2 regions of the Haliea sp. genome follow, and region 2 is predicted to be linked to the other one. Evidence: predicted binding sites of a transcription regulator. Region 2 holds the regulator's gene; the other holds the start of a gene.
What was found. The regulator FNR, encoded in region 2, switches genes on or off when oxygen is low (the NO sensors DNR and NnrR bind a similar motif). The targets are predictions, from matches to a motif close to TTGATNNNNATCAA.
Positions count from the first base shown of each region.

Region 1: a site for FNR is predicted at 2,167-2,180, ahead of ppk2 (polyphosphate kinase 2). Genes of this name have one in related genera too.

Region 1 covers NZ_JAWKZJ010000005.1:163,296-168,114, forward strand. Annotated here, with positions in the region: partial or broken gene R3E49_RS11075 (transposase) at 346-1,879, shown strand; gene ppk2 (polyphosphate kinase 2) at 2,243-3,316, shown strand; gene R3E49_RS11085 (hypothetical protein) at 3,368-3,544, opposite strand; partial or broken gene R3E49_RS11090 (transposase) at 3,728-4,819, shown strand, end outside.
Region 2 covers NZ_JAWKZJ010000008.1:51,591-56,409, reverse strand. Annotated here, with positions in the region: gene R3E49_RS14435 (cbb3-type cytochrome c oxidase subunit 3) at 1-61, opposite strand, end outside; gene ccoO (cytochrome-c oxidase, cbb3-type subunit II) at 67-675, opposite strand; gene ccoN (cytochrome-c oxidase, cbb3-type subunit I) at 672-2,120, opposite strand; gene R3E49_RS14420 (Yip1 family protein) at 2,175-2,777, opposite strand; gene fnr (fumarate/nitrate reduction transcriptional regulator Fnr) at 2,894-3,652, opposite strand; gene R3E49_RS14410 (helix-turn-helix transcriptional regulator) at 3,739-4,819, opposite strand, start outside.

The DNA.
Region 1 (4,819 bases), on a different contig from region 2:
CCGGAGCCGATCCGAAATTATGCATTGGCTACTCTGAAAGCAGTTTCGAGCCCGAAAATCCTCAGATACTGTTACTTTGCGGGATGCTTCCAGTGGAACCACCCCGAAATTACGTGGAGCAGGCGCGCCACTGCGTTTTTGCTCTTGAGTGCGGGCGCCCACGTCACTACCCGCATTCGCTCTGTAGTGACGTGGGCAGCGAGTGTCTTACACCTTCTTCCCCTCGGCAACCTACCGCATCGGATGAATCGCGACAGGCTCGCGGGCCACTTCGGATGTGGCATTATCCGGCCTCCCGATACAGGCTGGTTTGTTCGGTCTTCAGGTCTCCAAGGCGAAACCACCATGTTGGCACAAGGCAGGGATGGCCTTGGCAAAACCACCTACGAGCGCCATCAACCCGAGCAGACACTACTCTACCAGCTCGTCGAAGCGCACTACCCTGCCCTTGTGGACCAATTGGCTCAGCAGGGCAAATCCCTGCCAGACCATGTCCACCAGGAATTTGAGGCCTACCTGAAGTGCGGCCGCCTCGAACACGGCTTTCTCCGGGTACGCTGTGACAAATGTCATTTCGAACGACTTGTAGCGTTTTCCTGCAAGAAGCGCGGGTTCTGCCCCAGTTGTGGCGCCCGCCGCATGGCCGAGACCGCCGCCCTACTGGCCGATGAGGTGTTTCCCGATGTCCCGCTTCGCCAGTGGGTCATCAGCTTCCCCTTCCCACTGCGCTTCCTGTTTGCGGCCTACCCCCAGGCCATGGGCAAGGTGCTGCGCATCGTTTACCGGGCGATCTCCACCCACCTGATCCACAAGACCGGATTCTCGCTCAAGGATGGCGCTACCGGGGCAGTGACGTTGATCCAGCGCTTCGGCAGCGCCCTTAACCTCAACATTCACTTTCATATTTTGTTCCTGGATGGCGTCTATGTGCATCGCGACAACAGACCGCCCCGCTTTCAGCGCGTCAAAGCACCGGACAAAGGCGAGTTGGAGGAGTTGGTTCAACTGATCAGCCAGCGCGTCGGCCGCTGCCTCGAACGCCAGGGCTTGCTGGAACAGGACACCGAGAGTGCCTGGCTGGACCTCGACCCCGCCGAGGATACCGATGCCATGCCCCAGATTCTGGGTAGTTCCGTCTCGTATCGAATCGCCGTTGGTCCCCAGCAAGGGCGAAAGGCCTTCATGATTCGCACCATCCGGCCACTGGAGCGCCCCGATCCAGGACTGGAGCGGGTGGCCAAGGCCAATGGCTTCTCTGCACGCCGGTGTCAGCTGTGAGGGGCATCAAAAAGACAAGCGTGAACATCTCTGCCGGTATATTGCCCGCCCTGCCGTGGCAGTTCCCCGCCTTTCACTGAGTGCCACTGGCAAGGTGGTTTACACCCTGAAGACACCGTACCGGGATGGAACGACACAGGTGGCCTTCGACCCGGTGGATTTCATTGCGCGGTTAGCTGCTCTGGCACCAAAACCGAGGGTCAATCTCACCCGCTACCACGGCGTCCTGGCACCGAACCATCGCTGGCGAGGGCTGGTCACACCAGCCAGGCGCGGTAAAGGCATCAAGTCCATCTCCAACGCAGAAGTCCGCACATCCGCCGAGCGTCATGCCGCAATGACCTGGGCTCAACGGCTAAAGCGTGTTTTCAATATAGACATCAGGGTCTGCGCCCGCTGCGGTGGACCTGCCAGGGTCATCGCGTGTATCGAGGACCAGGACGTCATCGACCGGATCCTGGACCACCTGCGCCAGAAGGAACAGGAAACGCCGGCTCGGCCATTGCTAGTGCCACCGACCAGAGCGCCACCTGGGGCGTTGCCGCTTTTCGCTGGGAAGGATTCCAGCACAACAGCACTACACCAGCAAGGAAGCCAGTGAAAACCGCATGGCATGAGCTGTTGCGTACTCTCGTTCAGGAATGAACGGATTTGAATGGCATGCTCAACGCCGCGAACAGGGTTTTCGGGTCAATAGCAGGAAACTTCGACAGGTCAGCAGGTCCAGTCGACACAATCAGCGAGGATGTCTACTCTCGATAGGCCGTTAATATTTCCTATCCTTCGAGGCGCGCGACCGGGTGACGCCGTGAATGGTCAGCATAGGGGACTCCGCTTGGTTTTCGGGCAGGTTAGAGCGGTATCTTGTCGCGGAAAAGCGGGAATGATTTGATCCAGCGCAAGGCGTGACGGTTATATGTCGGTTATGCTCATTCGGTTTATTAAAAATTGAAAGGGAAATGCGATGCCTGATGACAGCCCGAACCATGCCGTTCTCTCCGAACCTGCTGCGGCCAGCCCGTCCGAAGGAACCGGTCCGAAGCGCTTTCCGACCGTGACCCCCGACCAGGTGCGTGCGGCCTTTGAAAGCGGCAAATATCCTTATGCCCGCCGCATCGCCCGCAAGGGTTACGAGATCGAGAAGGCGAAGCTTCAGGCCGAGCTTCTGAAGGTGCAGAAATGGGCGCTGGAGACCGGGCAGAGATTCGTCATCCTCTTCGAGGGCCGCGATGCCGCCGGCAAGGGTGGCACGATCAAGCGCTTCAACGAACATCTCAACCCGCGCTTTGCCCGGGTCGTGGCGCTGAACAAGCCCACCGACGAAGAGCGCGGGCAATGGTATTTCCAGCGCTATATCAACCATCTGCCGACCTCGGGCGAGATGACCTTCTATGACCGCAGCTGGTACAACCGCGCCGGGGTCGAGCGGGTGATGGGCTTCTGCACCCCTTCGGAATATCTGGAATTCATGCGTCAGGCGCCGGAATTCGAACGGATGCTGGCCCGTTCGGGCATCCGGCTTTACAAATACTGGTTCTCGGTCACCCGAGAGGAGCAGCGCCGCCGCTTCAAGGCGCGCGAGACCGATCCGCTGAAGCAGTGGAAGCTCAGCCCGATCGACAAGGCCTCGCTGGGGAAATGGGACGAATATACCGAGGCCAAGGAGGCGATGTTCTTCTATACCGACACCGCCGACGCGCCCTGGGTCATCGTGAAGTCGAACGACAAGAAACGGGCGCGGCTGAACTGCATGCGGCATTTCCTGTCGACGCTGGATTATCCGGGCAAGGATCCGTCCATTGCCACGCCGCCCGATCCGCTGATCGTCGGCCATGCCAGCCATGTCGTGCATGGCATGTCGCATATCCTCGATGCCAGCAGGCCGCCGCAGGCTGGGGCTGAGGCGGAAAAGCCGGCCAAGAACACGGCGCCCGCGGCGGCGAAGACAGCCGCGCCGGAAGCTGCCAAGGATGCGAAGCCCGAGGCGAAAGCCGCCGCGCCGCAAGGCGCCAATGGCGCGGCGCGCGGCAAGGGATAAGATGCCGGCCCGGGCGGACGCGCACCGTCCGCCCGGCCTGACCGGTCATTGTTACAGCCAGTCCTCGACCCCGGTCCCGGTCAGTTCCGACAGGCTGGTCAGCCCTTCCTCGGCGGCGCGCTGATCGAGGCCGCGGGCGATATCCTCGGCCAGCGAAAAGCCCTGATAGATCAGCGCCGAATAAAGCTGGATCGCGCTCGCACCGGCGCGGAGCGTGCGGGCGCCCACGTCACTACCCGCATTCGCTCTGTAGTGACGTGGGCAGCGAGTGTCTTACACCTTCTTCCCCTCGGCAACCTACCGCATCGGATGAATCGCGACAGGCTCGCGGGCCACTTCGGATGTGGCATTATCCGGCCTCCCGATACAGGCTGGTTTGTTCGGTCTTCAGGTCTCCAAGGCGAAACCACCATGTTGGCACAAGGCAGGGATGGCCTTGGCAAAACCACCTACGAGCGCCATCAACCCGAGCAGACACTACTCTACCAGCTCGTCGAAGCGCACTACCCTGCCCTTGTGGACCAATTGGCTCAGCAGGGCAAATCCCTGCCAGACCATGTCCACCAGGAATTTGAGGCCTACCTGAAGTGCGGCCGCCTCGAACACGGCTTTCTCCGGGTACGCTGTGACAAATGTCATTTCGAACGACTTGTAGCGTTTTCCTGCAAGAAGCGCGGGTTCTGCCCCAGTTGTGGCGCCCGCCGCATGGCCGAGACCGCCGCCCTACTGGCCGATGAGGTGTTTCCCGATGTCCCGCTTCGCCAGTGGGTCATCAGCTTCCCCTTCCCACTGCGCTTCCTGTTTGCGGCCTACCCCCAGGCCATGGGCAAGGTGCTGCGCATCGTTTACCGGGCGATCTCCACCCACCTGATCCACAAGACCGGATTCTCGCTCAAGGATGGCGCTACCGGGGCAGTGACGTTGATCCAGCGCTTCGGCAGCGCCCTTAACCTCAACATTCACTTTCATATTTTGTTCCTGGATGGCGTCTATGTGCATCGCGACAACAGACCGCCCGCTTTCAGCGCGTCAAAGCACCGGACAAAGGCGAGTTGGAGGAGTTGGTTCAACTGATCAGCCAGCGCGTCGGCCGCTGCCTCGAACGCCAGGGCTTGCTGGAACAGGACACCGAGAGTGCCTGGCTGGACCTCGACCCCGCCGAGGATACCGATGCCATGCCCCAGATTCTGGGTAGTTCCGTCTCGTATCGAATCGCCGTTGGTCCCCAGCAAGGGCGAAAGGCCTTCATGATTCGCACCATCCGGCCACTGGAGCGCCCCGATCCAGGACTGGAGCGGGTGGCCAAGGCCAATGGCTTCTCTCTGCACGCCGGTGTCAGCTGTGAGGGGCATCAAAAAGACAAGCGTGAACATCTCTGCCGGTATATTGCCCGCCCTGCCGTGGCAGTTCCCCGCCTTTCACTGAGTGCCACTGGCAAGGTGGTTTACACCCTGAAGACACCGTACCGGGATGGAACGACACAGGTGGCCTTCGACCCGGTGG
Region 2 (4,819 bases):
GGCCAATAAAGGCGAACAGCAGCATGGCAGTGCTAAGACCCCGAAGGTCGTTGATATCCATAATCCCTAGCGCCTCGTCTGCAGCAGCGTGCCGAGCTGTTGCACATAGGCAATCAGGGCATCAATTTCCAGCTTGCCCGCAACCGCCGCCTCCGCACCGGCGATGTCTTCATCGGTGTAGGGCACACCCACGGTGCGCAGGGCGTTCATCTTCTTGCCGGTGACCGTGCCGTCGACTTCACGTTCGAACAGCCAGGGGTAGGCAGGCATATTGGATTCCGGTACCACGTCACGGGGGTTGTAGAAGTGGGCGCGGTGCCAGTCGTCACTGTAACGCTGGCCGACCCGAGCCAGATCCGGTCCTGTGCGCTTGGAGCCCCAGAGGAAGGGGTGGTCATACACGAACTCACCGGCAACCGAGTAGTGACCGTAGCGCTCCGTTTCTGCACGCAATGGGCGAATCATCTGCGAGTGGCAGTTATTGCAGCCCTCGCGAATGTAGATGTCACGCCCCTCCAGTTCCAGGGCAGGCAGCGGCTTGAGGCCCGCGATCGGCTCGTTGGTCTGCTTGATGAACATCAGCGGGACCAACTCGACCAAGGTGCCGAAGCTGATGGCCACGATGATCAGGATCATCATCAGGCCAACGTTCTTCTCTACGACTTCATGCTTCATGCGTGACTCCCCTGTGCGGCACCAGCGGGCAGGGGCTGTGCGGCGACATCCTTGCGCGTGGTCATGTAGACGTTGTAGGCCATGATCAACATACCGCCGAAGAAGATGGCTCCACCGGCGAGGCGAACCAGGTAGCCCGGGTAGCTCGCGGCGACTGACTCGACAAAGGTGTAGGTCAGCGTGCCGTCATCGTTGTAGGCGCGCCACATCAGGCCCTGCAGGATGCCGTTGACCCACATGGAGGCGATATACAGTACCGTACCGATGGTCGACATCCAGAAATGGGTGTTGATCAGGGTCGTGCTATACATGCGCTCCTTGCCGAACAGGACCGGGATCAGGTGATAGATACAGCCGATCGAGATCATGGCAACCCAGCCCAGGGCACCGGAGTGCACGTGGCCGATGGTCCAGTCGGTATAGTGGGACAGGGCGTTTACCGTCTTGATCGACATCATCGGGCCTTCAAAGGTAGACATGCCGTAGAAGGACAGGCTGGCCACCATGAAGCGCAGGATCGGATCGGTGCGCAGTTTGTGCCAGGCGCCCGACAGAGTCATCATGCCGTTGATCATGCCGCCCCAGGAGGGAGCGAGCAGTATGATGGACATGACCATGCCCAGGCTCTGGGCCCAGTCGGGCAGGGCGGTGTAGTGAAGGTGGTGAGGGCCGGCCCAGATGTAGACGGCGACCAGGGCCCAGAAGTGCACGATACTCAGGCGGTAGGAGTATACGGGGCGTTCAGCCTGCTTGGGGACGAAGTAGTACATCATGCCCAGGAAGCCGGCGGTCAGGAAAAAGCCCACCGCGTTGTGCCCGTACCACCACTGTACCATGGCATCCACGGTGCCGGAGTAGGCCGAGTAGGACTTTGTAAGGCCGACCGGAATCGCCGCACTGTTGATGATGTGCAGGACCGCCACGGTGAGGATGAACCCGCCGAAGAACCAGTTGGCGACGTAGATGTGGCTCACCTTGCGCTTGGCGATGGTACCGAAGAACACGATGGCGTAGCTGACCCAGACCACGGCGATCAGCAGGTCGATGGGCCATTCCAGCTCGGCGTATTCCTTGGAAGAGGTCATCCCCAGTGGCAGCGTCACCGCCGCCAGCACGATCACCGCCTGCCAGCCCCAGAACGTGAAGGCCGCCAGCTTGTCGGAAATCAGCCGCGCCTGGGTGGTGCGCTGAACCACGTAGTACGATGTCGCGAACAGCGCGCTGCCGCCAAACGCGAAGATCACCGCGTTGGTGTGCAGCGGGCGCAGGCGCCCGAAGCTGGTCCAGGGCAGGTCGAAGTTGAGGATGGGGAAGGCGAGCTGGGCGGCGATCAGGACGCCAACCAGCATCCCCACGATACCCCACACGACCGTCATGATGGCAAACTGGCGAACGACCTTGTAGTTGTAGGTCGAGTGCTCCAGTGCAGCGTTGAGTTCACTCATGTCTTGTTTCCACTGTCAGTAATGTCAGGCAGATCGCCCGCTCGATAAATGCCTTTACACATCGGTAAATGCTGGCCCTGCGCCGAGATCCCAGAGGAACACCGTGGTCACCAGCAGCGATACCAGGATAACCAGGCCGACACCGACCACGGCGGTAGAGAACAGGAAACCCCGCTCCTCCGGAATATTCATCATGATGGGGATGCCCAGGTAGAGCAGATACACAGACCAGCTCACCGCTACCACCCCAATCAGCAGGTCGACCCAGAGCAGGGGGTAGAACCCCGCCGCGCCGAAGACAAACATCGGTGTAGCGGTGAGACCCGCGACCACGATGCCCTTGGCGAAGGATGTTTCCGCCCCATAGGTGCCCGCCATCCAGTGGATGAAGTAACCCACCGCGACGACGCAGCCGACCATGGCGAAGTAGAACAGGATGCAGAGTTGTAGCGCGCTGTCATAGGTCAGGCGTATGGCGGGCCCGTTGCCCACTGTCCAGCCCACGTCGGTGGTGCCGAAATACCAGGCAACCGCAGGAATCAGGGCGAGCACCCAGGGGTAGAGCACCAGGATGTTCTGGCTGCTGGTCGGCAGGCCGGCAACGCTGCGCCACTGGGCGCCGGGTTTGGTCAGAAGACCGATCGTGTGCTGGATCATGTGTTTTTTTTCTCCCCAAAGAATGACTGGTGCCGGGCACAGGCGAAGTGTACCGGGCCGCTCGCCCGCGGCCATGATGCAGATCAAGAATCGGCGGGGTCTTCCCGCTTGAGGTGTCAGTTGGCGATGTTGGCTGCCAGCTGCAGGGCTTCCTGATCCAGGATTTCGATTTCCTTGTTGTCGACGCAGAGGATGCCGTTTTTCTGCATCCTGCTGAAGACCCGGCTGATGGTTTCCACGGTCAGGCCCAGGTAGTTGCCGATATCCACCCGCGACATGGGCAGGCGGAACTGGCTGGCGCTCAGGTTGCGCCGCGCGTTGCGGCTGGCAATGCTGAGCAACAGGGTGGCGACGCGCTCGTCAGCGGAGTTTTTGCTGAGCAGTGTGATCAGCAGCTGATCCTCGGTGATTTCACGGCTCATGAGCTGGAACAGGTGGCGCTGAAGGCTGGGCATGGAGGCGCTCAGGCGCTCCAGGGAATCAAAAGGTATGGCGCAGATGGCCGAGGTCTCCAGCGCCCGCGCCGAGGAGGCGTGGCTGTTGTTGCTGATGCCGTCCATACCGAGGATTTCGCCGGGGAAATAGAAGCCGGTAACCTGCTCGCGACCGTCGCTGGTGGTGCGATAGCCCTTTACGGCACCCGAGCGCACGGCGTAGATGGACTGGAACGGAGTACCTTCGTGGTAGAGCAGTTCGTTCTTCTGCAGCGGCTTGCTGCGCTGGATGATGTTTTCCAGCTGTTCCAGGTCCTGGTGGTTGATGGCCAGTGGCAGGCAGACTTTGCTGAGGCGGCAGGTTTCGCAGTTGACCTTGTACTCGTGGGTGCACGAGCGCAAGGGCGCAGTTTCACTGACATCTTGCAGGCGCATGGACATGCGTGACTCCCCTGGTTTGTAACGCGCAGTATAGTGTATTTGACAGGGCTACTGAACCTCTGTGGGCCAGCTCGCAAAACGATTTCCTAGCCCAGCGAGGCCACACTTTTCAGCACCAGTCGCACCAGTTCCGCCTGCCGCGAAACGCCGGTTTTGGCGAAAATGGACTTGAGCTGGGCACGGGCGGTGTGCTGCGAGATATTCTGTGCCTCAGACACCTCAGCGAGGCTCAGTCCCCGCGACAGCAGGATGGCAAGGTTGGCTTCGGCAGGGGTGAGGTCAAACAGCTGGCCAAGGGTGCCCTGAGAGCTGGGCTCATTCAGGTCCGGGTCGGAAATGAACACGGCAACGCAGGGGCTGGACTGGCCCTCACCCCACTCTGAAACCGGGACCGGGCGCAGTACCAGCCCCAGCTGCGCCCGATCACCGCCGCGCGGTACGCGCAGGGCACGGATGACCGACGCCTCGCCCCGGTGCAGGGCCTTGATGATGGTGTCCAGTGCGGTCTGCAGCTCGCGATTCTTGTCCCGCCCTTCAATGACCAGGTGTTGTCCACGTACGCTGAGGCCGTTGTCGCCCTCCAGAAGCGCGCGTGCGACGGTGTTGGCGCTGAGTACGCGGCCCTGCTCGTCGAGCACGATGGTGGCCACCGCCAGCTGTTCCACGGCGCCGGCGTACAGGTTGCGCTCCGAGGCGGTGCGCCCCAGGGTGGCATACAGCTGGATGGAGAGACGCAGGTGGGGCGCGATGCGGGCAATGGCAGCGCGCTCGTCGTCGTTGAAGGGCGGCTCAGTGTGGCGCCGGGAAAATCGCAGGCGTGCCAGCATCCCTCCGGGCTCCACCGTGTCCAGGCCGAGAATGCGAAACAGCCCCGCGGACTTCAGGTAGTGCTCGTAATACTCCGAGGCGACCAGCTCATCGTCGCTGAGAATGTCCTCCAGTGCCACCACCTTGTCGGGCGGCAGATTGACGAACGGGTCCAGCGCGAAAAACTGTTCGCGGTAGGCGGTGACCTCCCAATCTGCCGGGTCGGAAAGCGGCCGGGCGGCGGTGCCGTCCGCCGCTGGCCGCACACTGTTCAGGATGACGCCGCGATCGTCTTCTGCGGGTGGCCGCAGGACCAGTGAGACCACCTGACACTCAACGAGGCTGCGTAGCAGGGGGAGC